3 regions of the Devosia lucknowensis genome follow, and region 3 is predicted to be linked to each of the others. Evidence: predicted binding sites of a transcription regulator. Region 3 holds the regulator's gene; each other region holds the start of a gene.
What was found. Region 3 encodes LexA, which represses DNA repair genes until DNA is damaged. Its sites were predicted from a motif close to TGTTCNNNNTGTGTTCNG; they were not measured.
Positions count from the first base shown of each region.

Region 1: CCK88_RS07690 (LexA family protein) is a predicted target of LexA. The motif match lies at 2,432-2,449, and genes of this name have one in related genera.
Region 2: CCK88_RS12580 (LexA family protein) is a predicted target of LexA. The motif match lies at 1,643-1,660, and genes of this name have one in related genera.

Region 1 is NZ_FXWK01000001.1:1,571,194-1,575,360, forward strand. Features, by position in the region: gene CCK88_RS07675 (TetR/AcrR family transcriptional regulator) at 1-339, opposite strand, end outside; gene CCK88_RS07680 (hypothetical protein) at 612-1,004, opposite strand; gene CCK88_RS07685 (hypothetical protein) at 1,755-2,354, shown strand; gene CCK88_RS07690 (LexA family protein) at 2,493-2,945, shown strand; gene CCK88_RS07695 (Y-family DNA polymerase) at 2,942-4,167, shown strand, end outside.
Region 2 is NZ_FXWK01000002.1:25,299-29,465, forward strand. Features, by position in the region: gene lanM (type 2 lanthipeptide synthetase LanM) at 1-1,502, shown strand, start outside; gene CCK88_RS12580 (LexA family protein) at 1,702-2,154, shown strand; gene CCK88_RS12585 (Y-family DNA polymerase) at 2,151-3,413, shown strand; gene CCK88_RS12590 (thermonuclease family protein) at 3,474-3,998, shown strand; gene CCK88_RS12595 (hypothetical protein) at 3,998-4,167, shown strand, end outside.
Region 3 is NZ_FXWK01000001.1:1,039,948-1,044,114, forward strand. Features, by position in the region: gene CCK88_RS04900 (hypothetical protein) at 277-771, shown strand; gene lexA (transcriptional repressor LexA) at 1,370-2,083, opposite strand; gene CCK88_RS04910 (molybdopterin molybdotransferase MoeA) at 2,213-3,415, opposite strand; gene moaC (cyclic pyranopterin monophosphate synthase MoaC) at 3,412-3,891, opposite strand; gene trpC (indole-3-glycerol phosphate synthase TrpC) at 3,891-4,167, opposite strand, start outside.

The DNA of each region.
Region 1 (4,167 bases), 530 kb from region 3:
GGTGCGATTGAGGGTAATGGACACTTCACCGATGATGGTGGTCAGGAGGTCGCGCGCGAACTGCTCGAGGCTGAGGCGCAGCGCCTTGAGATTGATGTGGCTGCGGTCGACAAAGGGCATGCGCACCTTGGCAGCCTGCCACTGCACGGTTGCGGTCAGGAGACCGTCCCGATCACCGAACCACTTGTAGAGCGTTTCCTTGGAGCACGAGGCGCGCCGCGCCACCGCTGTCATGGTCAGGCCATCGCCGTTTTCGACAAGCAGATCCAGCGCCGCCGTCAGCACAGCCTGCTGGCGGGGGGTGAATGTCTCTTCGTTGACCTTGATGGCAAGGGCCACGGACCCTCTCCCTGCAAACGCCCGCCGAACGCTCCGGCGCCTTTTCGTCCGCTGGCGTACCGTACGGTACGGTTCCAGGCAAGCGGAATCTTGTGTCTGACATCGAGCCATGTAGGAGTCCGCCATAATCTGCGGTTTTTTACGAATAGATCGCAAATAGCACCGCCATAATCCGTAAAGTGTGATTATTGGGGTATGCGTCCTGGCGGATCCGTTGGACTGCTAAGTCGAAAAAACGCCTGCGTGCATAAGAGCTTAGGGTGACAAGCGCCTTATTCGGGTAATTTGCTGTAGTTGCCAGCTCGCCGCTGTCTTCTTATGTGATGGATTATATTCTCGATCTCTCTCGATAGCCTGGTCTGGTCAGTGTCAGGATCGCTGGCTATCTTGATGAGCAAGTCAGCGACAACGCCGGCGCCGCCCACGTTTCTACCGCGTGGGTTAGGCCGATGTGTCCGCCGCATCTTTCCCTCGTACTCGACAGGGCCGAGCTCGGACTCGATACGCAGCAGCGCGTTCCTGACCCGAGTACTGCTGGCCCCCGTCTTCTCCATCACTGCCTTGGACACGCCGGTCTTTTTCCCGTCTTGGGTCGCGTCGGCTAAGTCAGCCAGCACCAGCAAGTCCCCAAGGTTGAGGTTCGGCTTGAAAGTTGGTCTAGGCATGGATGTCCCCCGTCAGACCTAGGGTACCGCTCCCTCCCTTTCGAAATTCTTGAAGCTAAATCGCATAGACGTCGACTCGGCGTCTATTCGCCCAGACTGCTGGCGAGTCGACGTCAATCCTGAGCCGTTGTTGTCGATTCGACGTCAATTTGCGCCAGCCGAGTAGTGCGCCGCCATGAACCGACCTTTTAACGTCGACTCGACAACAATGACACCAGACTGCTGGCGACTCGACAACAGTTTGGCATATTTGTTGTCGAGTCGACGTCAATCGACATCCAGTAGATGTGGCTTGCGTGGAATGGCCGGTGCTGATGTCCACTCGACGTGAAAACGTGCATATTGACGTCGACTCGCCAGCAGTTTGGGCACGTTGTTGTCGATTCGACGTCAATATGTCATTCCGGGACCGTTTCCAGGGTGGCGTTGCCTCGACGAATGGTTCTCGGCGCAGGGCGTCGCTGCCCCTGCTGCCGAAGCCGGTAGGATTAAAGAAGGAAGCAGATGAGAAAGTCGCCAGCACTTCGACGATCGGACTTTCTCTTAAACGCTCACCTCCAGTGCGCGTGGGACTTCGCGAGATCGCAACGGCTAGATCCATACCTGTTCGTCGAGCGGGAGGAGCGGCTCTTCCCGCTGTTTTCGATGCACAGCGGAAGCCTGTCTTGGATCTTGAAATGGCGGCGATCCCAGTGGAGGGCGCACGGTAGGTTCGTAGTGCCTAGCCACAAGGATTTGAGCCGACTGCACTTGGCTCTCGAAGACTTCCACCGCCTGCACAAGTTCTTGCCTACGGATCGGAGGGACATCTCTTCTTTCAAAACCTTGGACGAACTCGCCATGTGCGAATTCACCCTAGACAAGGCATCGACGACAGGGCTCAGGAAGGCTGCCCGCGAGCAGGCTTATCGAGAAAGCACTGCTCTCTATCGGGACGGTCGGTGGGCCGTCATCCAGCTCCATTCGAGAGCGGCCGCAACCTGGTGGGGCATGGGTACCCGATGGTGCACCGCCGCCAGAGAATGCAACGGTTTCGACCGCTATGTCTCCCTCGGACCGCTTTTCGTTCTGCTTACTCCTGCCGGTAAGTTCCAAGTGCATCCAGCGACGGCCGAGCTGCGGAACGAAGCCGACGGCGAGGTTGACCTACGCACCTTGATCGCGGGCGCGCCGGCGGACTTCGCCAGCACTCTTGAACACGTCCGCCAACCTGGCGAACCATCGCTTAACTTGACCGGGGGCCTCGATGCAAACCCTATCCAACGGCCCCTCGAAGCTCCCGAGGAGAGCGATGGCGATTGGGAGCCAGGCTGGTTTTGGGAACTGGAGCCCGGCAGCGGCTTCTTCTGATATCCCCGACGCGGTGGTCCTGCCAGAAGTATCAGCGACAATCTGCCCAGCGTAATAATCGACCGATCGCCGAAATTCGTTCTTGTTTTGTTTTCGTCGCTCCGGAATGCTTCCTCGCAGGATATTCCAGGAGCGGACATGCATATCGACGACATCTCCTTGCCGAACGGCATGCCGGTGCCCTTGGTGTCATTCAGGCCGGTGCACGTCCGTTTCGTCGGGCAGACCGTGCATGCCGGATTTCCCAGCCCGGCCGACGATTTCATCGAAAAGTCCGTCGACCTCAACGAGGTTCTGATCAGCAATCCCACCTCGACATTTTTGTGGAGGGTCGCTGGGGACTGCATGATCGACGTCCGCATTTTCCCGGGCGACGTCGTGGTGGTGGATCGTAGCATCGCTGCTCGCCACCGCTCGATCGTCCTGGCCATCATCGATAATTCGCCAACCTTGAAGCGCATTAACCGACGCGGGAAAACGTTGGTGCTCCATAACGAGAACGCCAAGCTACCCCCATTCACCGTGGACGAGGGTACCGAAATCACGATCTGGGGCGTGGTGACGGCGACGATCCGCGACCTGCACAAATGACCGCTTTCGCGCTGAGCGACGGCAACTCGTTCTATTGCAGCTGCGAACGCGTTTTCGACCCTAAGCTGGAACGGCGCCCGGTCATCGTCTTGAGCAACAACGATGGTTGTGCCGTGGCCCGCACCGCGGAGGCGAAGGCGCTCGGGATCAAGATGGGGCACCCTTACTTCCAGATCAAAGAGCTCTGCGAATTGAACGGTGTCGCGGCGCTGTCCTCGAACTACGCCTTGTACGGCGACATGAGCCGGCGCATGAACGATATCTACGGCCGCTTCTCGCCCGCCACGGAAGTCTACTCCATCGACGAGACCTTCTTGGACGTGGATGACATTCCGGTCGCCAAGAGAGCCCAATGGGCCAGCGATCTACGCTCAACCACCAAACAGTGGACGGGCATTCCGACATGCGTCGGGATCGGACCGACGAAGACCCTGGCCAAGCTTGCGAACAAGTCCGCCAAGACGCTTTCTTCCGGCGTGCTGGACCTGACGGATCCTCGCGAGCAGCAACGGGTCATGGCCGACTTCCCGGTCGGCGACGTGTGGGGGATCGGTCGGGCCAGCCTAGCCAAGCTTGCAACCGAAGGTATCGAGTTCGCCGGACAGCTGCGCGACCTGGAGCCCAAGCGCGCGCGGGCACTTATGACCGTGGTCGGGGAGAAGATCGTCCACGAGCTGAATGGTCGGCCATGCATGGAGTTGGAGTCGGTAGCGCCGCAGCGGCAGGGTTGCGCCGTTACCCGTAGCTTCGGCCAGCGGGTAACCACCAAACCGGCCATGGAGCAGGCCGTCGCGGGTTATGCCGCCAGGTTGGGCGAGAAGCTCCGCCAACATGGATTGGCGACGAACCATGTGACGGTGTTCATGCATACCAGTCAGTTCGCGGACGGCGAGCCGCGGCGCAACGTCAGCATGACCATCGACCTGCCCGAGGCTACCAACGATACGATGGCTTTGATCCGTGCCGCCAAGCGCGCGGTGGATGGCCTTTGGAAGTCCGGTTTCCGGTATTCCAAGGCGGGCATCATCACGCAGGACCTCGTCCCGCCGGAATTGTCCCAGCGGTCCCTATTCGACAATCTCGACCACGCCAAGGCAGCGAAGGTCATGGCGGCGATGGACAAGGCCAATCTGAGATGGGGGCGCGCAACCGTGGTGCCGGCGGCGGTCGGCTTGGCGAGCCAATCCGCTTTCTCAACGAAGTTCGAAAAGCGTTCGCCCCG
Region 2 (4,167 bases), on a different contig from region 3:
ATATGCTTCGAGAGAGCACCCATCCATCCGCGCTCCACGACGCCATTCAAGCCGACCGTATTCTTGCAGCATCATGGACCAATGCTCCGGATGCACTTCGGCTCGCTGCCGCGCCCTTCGAATTGCGACAACTGCGCGCCGCGGACATACCCTACTTCAGCGTTCGGGGAGCCAGTTCATCTATCGGATTCGGCCCAACACGCTTTAGGTTCGCGCGCTCCGGAAGAAACGCCGCTGCTGAGCGGCTAAAGGGCATGGGTGATAACGATCTTGAACGTCAGCTTGGTCTCATCCGGGCAACATTCGGCATCCAGCCCAGCACCATCATCGACGTAGTACAGCGATCGCGCGCGGTGGATGAAGCTAAGCTAATCGGTGAACAACTGATTTCGGAGGCGATCACGACCTCCGATGCAGCCAGTTGGTTGCAACTCTCACCAGGGGACGATGGAGCAAGCAACGCCATCGGACCAGTTCAGGGAAGTCTTTACGACGGGCTTCTCGGCATCGCTTTGTTCCTAGGCCAACTGGATGCAGCAACAGGGGACGGTCGCTTTGCGACGCTGGCCCACATGGCGCTTCGTGAAACCCGAAGCCGTACATTCGAACAGTCAGGGTTGGGGGTCTTTGATGGGTTGGGCGGCGTGGTATATTCACTGCCGCATCTCGCCCGCCTGTTGGGCGACGACAACCTTATCGAACAGGCCGAGCAGGCAGCGGAAGAAATCACGCTGCGCTTGGATGATACCAGGGTCACCGCCGACCTAGTTTCGGGTACGGCCGGTTTGGTGTTGGCTGGACTGTCGCTGCACGCAGTCCGCAGGTCTTCCGCAAGCGAGCGTCTCCTCCAAGCAACGGCAAGGCATCTCCGTAACGCTATCGAGGATATGGAGAATACACAGGTCGGTTCGAAACTCCCATTCTCGCGTGGCGCAGCGCATGGCTGGAGCGGTGTTATGCTCGCCTCGGCGCGCCTTTCATCGGTGCTGCCGGAGTTAATGCCTCAAGAGCTTGTCCACGCGGTAATATCGACCGAACTCAATATTACGTCTAGTGACCGCTGGACTGATCCCGATGACGATTTACATCGTGATCAAGCAACATGGTGTCACGGCGCTCCAGGGATCGCCCTTTGCCGGATTGCGGCAGCTCAAGTGAACAACTCCGAGGATTTAGTTGATGGTGCGCTCAAGGCTCTCGTCGCCACCGAACTCCTCCAATTGGACCATATGCAGGAACCGGGACTTTGCCACGGTAGTATGGGAGTCACAAACATCGGCATTGCCGCTAGCGCGATGAACTTGGGCGGGAGACCTCAAGTAGACTGCATGGTCTGGCAGCGATTTTCGTCCAATGCGCCCCATCTATTTAGGCCTGGCCTTATGACAGGCTTGGCAGGAATAGGCTACGGGTTGCTAAGGATGGCGGATCCATCGATCCCAGACGTGCTTACGTTGGATCCTCCTTCATACGGTAAGCGATACGTACGCTTAGACGTATGATTTGCCATTCGGGCCAAATCGGACCTGGGTCGACACCAAGATTTTATGGGTCGATGCCCGTTGCCTCGAACGGCGATCATTCAGCCGTTGGGCTATCCAGTGCGCGCGACCTACAGGTTCGCCCCGACGCCGATGAAAACAGTTCTTGTTTTGTTCGGTAACGTCGACGATCCTTTCAGGAATCGACGCCGGAGAAGACATGCCCCTCAACGCCGCCATCGCCGACCACCGCATGCCGGTACCGCTCTCCTCGCTGTTCCAGCTGAGCGTTCCCCTTGTCGGTCGGACCGTCCACGCAGGTTTCCCGTCGCCGGCGGACGACTTCATCGAGGACATGATCGATCTGAACCAGGTGCTGGTCCAGAACCCGACCGCAACCTTCCTGTGGCGGGTGGTCGGGGACTGCATGGTGGACGTCAAGATATTCCCCGGGGACGTGGTGATCGTCGACCGTTCGATTTCGCCGAAACACCGGTCGATCGTGTTGGCGATTGTCGACGGTGAACCCACCCTCAAGCGCCTGAACCGGCGCGGCGGCACCTTCGTACTGCAGAACGAGAACGCCAAGCTGCCGCCGTTCTTGGTATCGGATGGCACCGAAGTGTCGGTCTGGGGCGTGGTGACTGCCACCATCCGCGATCTCAATAAGTGACCGCCTTCGCCCTGGTCGACGGCAACAGCTTCTACTGCTCTTGCGAGAGGGTGTTCGACCCCAAGCTCGAAAAGCGTCCTGTCATCGTCCTCAGCAACAACGATGGCTGCGCCGTAGCCCGCACCAACGAGGCCAAGGCGCTTGGGATCCGGATGGGCCATCCGTATTTCCAGATCAAGGACCTGTGCCGGCGGGAGGGCGTGGTGGCCCTGTCCTCCAACTACGCGCTCTACGGCGACATGAGCCGGCGCCTCAACCAAATCTACGACCGCTTCAGCCCGGACGTGGAGATATATTCCATCGACGAGAGCTTCATCGACGTCAGCCGACTTGAGGTGAAGGACCGCACCGCTTGGGCGAAGGACCTGCGTTCCACGGTCAAGCAGTGGTCGGGAATTCCCACCTGCGTCGGCATCGGCCCGACCAAGACCTTAGCCAAGCTCGCCAACAAGGCCGCCAAGAAGTTGCCCGAAGGCGTCCTCGACCTGAGTGAACCCACGGAGCGGGCCCGCCTCATGGCCGACTTCCCAATCGGCGACGTCTGGGGCATCGGACCCGCCAACCAGGCCAAGCTGGCTGCCATGGGCATCCAGTTCGCAGGCCAGGTGCGGGACCTCGAGCCGCGGCAGGCTCGGCAACTGATGACCGTCGTCGGCGAGCGCCTGGTGCACGAACTCAACGGGCGCTCCTGCATGCCGCTGGAGACGGTGGCTCCCGTGCGTCAGGGCTGCGCCGTAACCCGCTCTTTCGGCCAACGCGTGACCCGCAAGCAGGAGATGGAGCAGGCGGTCGCTGGCTACGCCACCCGGCTGGGCGAGAAGCTGCGGCGCCATGGCCTCGCAACCGACCAGGTCACCGTCTTCATGCACACCAGTCGTTTCGACGATGACGAGCCGCAGCGGAGCGTCTCCATGTCGGTGCAGCTGCCGGAAGCGACCAACGACACCATGGCACTGCTTAAGGCCAGCCGAAGCGCGGTCGACCAACTCTGGAAGTCCGGATACCGCTACGCCAAGGCCGGCATCATTACCCAGGATCTGGTGACGCCGACAGGAACGCAGAAGGCTTTGTTCGACGGCCTCGACCATGATCGGGCCACCAAGGTCATGCAGGCCCTAGACGCCGCCAACAAGCGTTGGGGACGTGCAACGGTGTTCCCGGCGGCGATGGGGATAAGGCGGGAGACGTTCTCGACCAAGTTCGAGATGCGGACGCCCAGGTACACGACGCGATGGGACGAACTGCCGGAATGCCGGTGAGGATCGATTGCCATCGTAGGACGAAATGAACCGGAAACGCTTACTTGCTATGGTGATGGCATGAGCATCATCCGTTTCGACCCAAAGCGGCGTCCATATAAGCCGCGGACCTCCGGCAAGCCCGACGCGATAACCCCGGCGCTCGCCGTTGCGGCGCTGGTGAGCGTCTGTACGCTCGGTTGGATTGCAGCCGACACGTTCCTGCCCGGTGGGGGACAAGCGGTCGTCGCCTCCGAGATGCGGGTTCAGTTCCGCATGTGCGGATCCGGACAGCGCCACACATGCGTGGTCGATGGCGACACCATCTGGCTGGACGGCATGAACCTGAGGCTGCAGGCATACGACACGCCGGAGCCCTACAACGACATCTGCGGCGGCGAGGCAGAGAAGGCCCTGGCGCACCGCGCGAGCTCCCGCCTGCTCGAACTGTTGAACGGCAACAGCTTCACGGTGGAGACTTTCGGTACCGATCGCTACGACCGGACGCTCGCGACGATCAGGATCAACGGCACCGATGTCGGTGACATCCTCATCTCCGAAGGGCTGGCCCGCCGTTGGCCAGATGGCCACGAGTTCTGGTGCTGATGCGGGTTCCTGCCGTCGACCCCAAGCGCGACAAGCTTATCCGCCATTTCGAGAAGAAGCTCGCTTACTTCCAAGGCATCCCTTCGCATCGACGGGAAGACGAGGCCGCCGACGAGGGCGAAGCCACGTGCCGATCGATGCTGGCCGGGCTCAGTGCCTCGAGAAGCAA
Region 3 (4,167 bases):
GATGGATGAATGCCGCAACCAAGCGAGCGTTCCTGAGACACGCTTTAGTGCCCCGAAAGTAGAGCGTCCTCCCACTCAGGCCGGTGGTTCCAAAGATGCTGTCGCAAGGCAGCAATCGGTCAATCGCACTACGGTTCCGCGCATTCTGCTGACGTCACCATTGGGCATGTCTCGCGCATGTCTCAGAGAAACAACCGCGGCTGACCCCAAAAAAAATCGCCTGGCGACAGCATCACCTTCAATCTCACCATTGACGGCTCGACCAGGCAGGTCATCATGAACAAGACGATTGCCGATGCCGCATCCACCAGCAATGACGGCGATCTCGACACCATCGGTGAATTCCGCGCGGCCATGCAGGCTGCAATCGTGGCAGTCGGGTTCGACGCCACAAGCTTCTCGCTGACCGACAACGGCACCGAGATCAAACTTCAGTCCACCTCGACTGGCCCGAATTCTGAAATCAACTTTGCGGGCGGCTGGGTTTATGACGATGGAACCAGTGGCGGCACGTTCGATGCGACCACCACGGGCTTCGGGGATCTTGCTGACGCGGGTACCAATGCCGCGACTGCCACGATCACCATCGGCGACGGCACCAACACCACCGGCAACATCGTCCTCAATGGCGATGACCACGATACGCCCGAAAAGGCCAGGACACGAAGTTGCGGCGGCGCAAAACGCAGACCCCAAGCCGTTCCAGCTTCAAGCAGCCTGCCGCTTCGTTGCCAGATCCGACGCCAAACTCACCGACCACGTCTCTCGTGACACATCGCGGAACCTGCTTCTTTTCGGCCATGCCGACTGTCGCCTTGCGGACGGGCATTCGCCTTCGCGCTGAGCGCCGTCGGCGTTTACCTGAAAGCCCGCAGCACGCTTCCAGATTGAACGCTGCTCCTCGCAAGTTCACTCGGTGGCCCTGACCGGACACGGCTCCCGGCGCAAGCCATACCGCGAGGTCGCTTGGAACCCACGGGGTGAACTCGCACCGATCTAGAACGGTCCCACATCGCCACCGCCATACGTAAGTCGGTAGTCCATGCCATGCACCCGCGACAGTCAGCGCCACAAGCAAGCGTGGGATCCATATCGCGAGATCGCTTGGGAATCCGCGGGGTGAACTCGTTCAGAGACTGAACTGTCCCTCATCGCCACCACTGGACGTGTCCCGGTGCTCTATGCCGCGGTGAATGGGGATTGCCGGGACAAGCCCGGCAATGACGCAAGTCGGGACACGAACGGCCCCGATTTACCGCTTCACACCATCCGGGCGACGCCAGCGTCAGCCCGGATACCTGCTCGTCCCGCCAAGGCGCGAACTTGCCACGTCCTCCGACATGAGGATCGTCCGCGTGCCGCCGAGATATCAGTACTTCCTGAGAAGCCCAACCAGCCGGCCCTGCACCTTCACGCGGTCAGGGGGGAAGATCCGCGTCTCATATGCCGGATTTGCCGCCTCGAGCGCCACGGTATCGCCCTTGCGGCGAAGTCGCTTCAGCGTTGCTTCCTCATCATCGACGAGCGCTACGACAATCTCGCCGGTGCCGGCTGTTTCCTGCTTCTTGATGACGACAGTATCGCCATCGAAAATGCCGGCTTCGATCATCGAGTCACCTCGCACTTCGAGCGCATAGTGATCGCCCGCCCCCAGCATTTCGGGCGGCACCTGGATCGTATGCGTATGCTGTTCGATCGCCGAGATCGGCGTGCCAGCGGCAATACGGCCCATGACGGGAATAGACACCGGCCGCGCATATTCTTCCGTGGCGATGCCGCGTACCGGAGTTGCGCTGACCTTGCCCAGGCTCCCCTCGATCACCGAAGGCTCGAACCGCGCCTTGCGGCCACCCAGCGACGGGTTCATCGAATCCGGCAGCTTCACCACTTCGAGGGCCCGCGCGCGGTTCGGCAGGCGGCGGATGAAGCCGCGCTCCTCCAGCGCGGTGATAAGGCGGTGGATGCCGGACTTCGACGCCAGGTCCAGCGCGTCCTTCATCTCGTCGAAGCTCGGGGGAATGCCGCTTTCCTTCATCCGTTCATGGATGAACATCAGCAACTCATGTTGTTTGCGTGTGAGCATTGGCCCGTTGACCCCAGAATCGGAACATAGACGGAACGACAATACATGTTCCATTTATGTTCTGCAATGCCCGCGGTGGCGGAGGATTTTTTTGGGAGCCGACAAACTGGCGCGCGGTCCCGACGGAGTTCAGAAGGCGTCGATCGGAATGGCGGCGACGACAGCGCCTGTGGGCTGGCCCGGATCATGCTCCGGCTGCACGATGAGGAGGTCCGCGGCCGCGAGGGACGATGTATGGCCGCTATCGGTCTGCGCGATCGGCTCTGCGGCGGGCCCGAACGGGGACTGCACCAGCCGCGCGCGCATGAAATGGCGTCGGGCGGTGTTGGCAGGCGTGGGCGAGGCGAGGGGCAACCTCCAGTCCGCCGCGGCCGAGTGACCGAGCCACGCGCGCAATGCCGGCTTGATGAACGCTGTCGCTGTCACCATGGCCGAAACCGGATTGCCGGGGAGGCCGAATACCAGCGTCTTGTCGCGCGTGCCGAACATCAGCGGCTTGCCCGGCCGCATGTTGATGCGCCAGAAATCCAGCGAAACGCCCAGGTCCTTGAGCACGTCCTGCACCAGGTCATGCTCGCCCACCGAGGCGCCGCCGGTAGTGATGAGGATATCGGGCGCATCCGCGAATGCTGCCTCGAGGCGTGACCGCAGGACGACGCGGTCGTCCGAGGCGATGCCGTGATCCACAATGCGTTCGGCATAGGGCTGCAGCATCGCAGCAAGACCGAAACTGTTCGATGCGACGATCTGGTCCGGCTCGAGCCGGTTGCCGGGCAGCACCAGTTCGTCGCCCGTCGCGAGGAGCGCGATCCGCGGCCGCCGCGCGACGGCCAGCGAGGCCGCATTCGCAGCCGCCGCCACTGCGATCTGCATCGGCGTCAGCCGTGTGCCCGCCGCCACCAGTACCTGGCCGACGGCAAAATCGTTCCCTTTCAGGCGGACACTGTGACCCGGCCGGGCAGGGGCTGTGAACCGGACCCGATCGCCGTCGCGCACCGCCTCTTCCTGCATGATGACGGTATCGGCGCCACGAGGCACTGGCGCGCCCGTGAAGATGCGCACCGCCTCCCCGGGGCCCACCGTGCCACTGTAACCCGAGCCCGCCTGCGACGTCCCGATCACCTTGAGCACGGCATCGTCGCATACGTCGGTGGCCCGCACTGCATAGCCGTCCATGGCACTGGCGTCGAACGGAGGCTGGTCGTGGCTGGCCACGAGGTCCTGCGCAAGCACCCTCCCGACCGCTTCCTTCAGCGGCACGTGCTCGATCACGACGGGCGGAATATGGGAAAGAATGGCTTCGAGTGCGGCTTCGACCGGGAGCAGGCTCATGCGTCGCGCCTGAAGTCGCCGGATTTCCCGCCCGATTTTTCCACCAGGCAGATGTCGGAAACCACCATCGCGCGGTCCATCGCCTTGGCCATGTCGTAGAGCGTCAGCGCCGCGGTGGACGCTGCCACCAGCGCTTCCATTTCGACGCCCGTCTGCCCGGTCGTCTCGGCCGCCGCCAACACCAGGATAGCAGTCTCGCCATCGCCAACGATGTCGACACTCACCTTGGTCAGCGCAATCGTATGGCACAGCGGAATGAACTCGCTGGTCTTCTTGGCGGCCATGATGCCGGCGACTCGCGCCACCGCAAGCGCGTCGCCTTTTTTGAGCGCACCCCCCAGGATCGCCGCAATGGTCGCGGCTTCTCCGCTGATCCGGGCCTGCGCCACGGCCCGTCGCCGCGTAACCGACTTGTCACCGATATCGACGATATGGGCCTCGCCCTTGTCGTTGAGATGGGTGAGGCGCCCGCTCATCAGCGGACCGCCTCCGGCATCCCCGTGAGCAGGGTCCGGGTCGCCGCGGTCACGTCGTCCTGGCGCATCAGGCTCTCGCCGACCAGGAACGAGCCCACATTGCAGCGCTCGTCAAGCATCCGCACATGCTCATGGGTGAAGATCCCGCTCTCGCTCACCAGCACCACATCCGGGGGCAGGCCGATCGCAAGGTTCACCGTGGTCTCGAGCGTGGTCTCGAAGGTGCGCAGGTTGCGGTTGTTGACGCCGATGAACTTGACATCCAGGGCCAGCGCC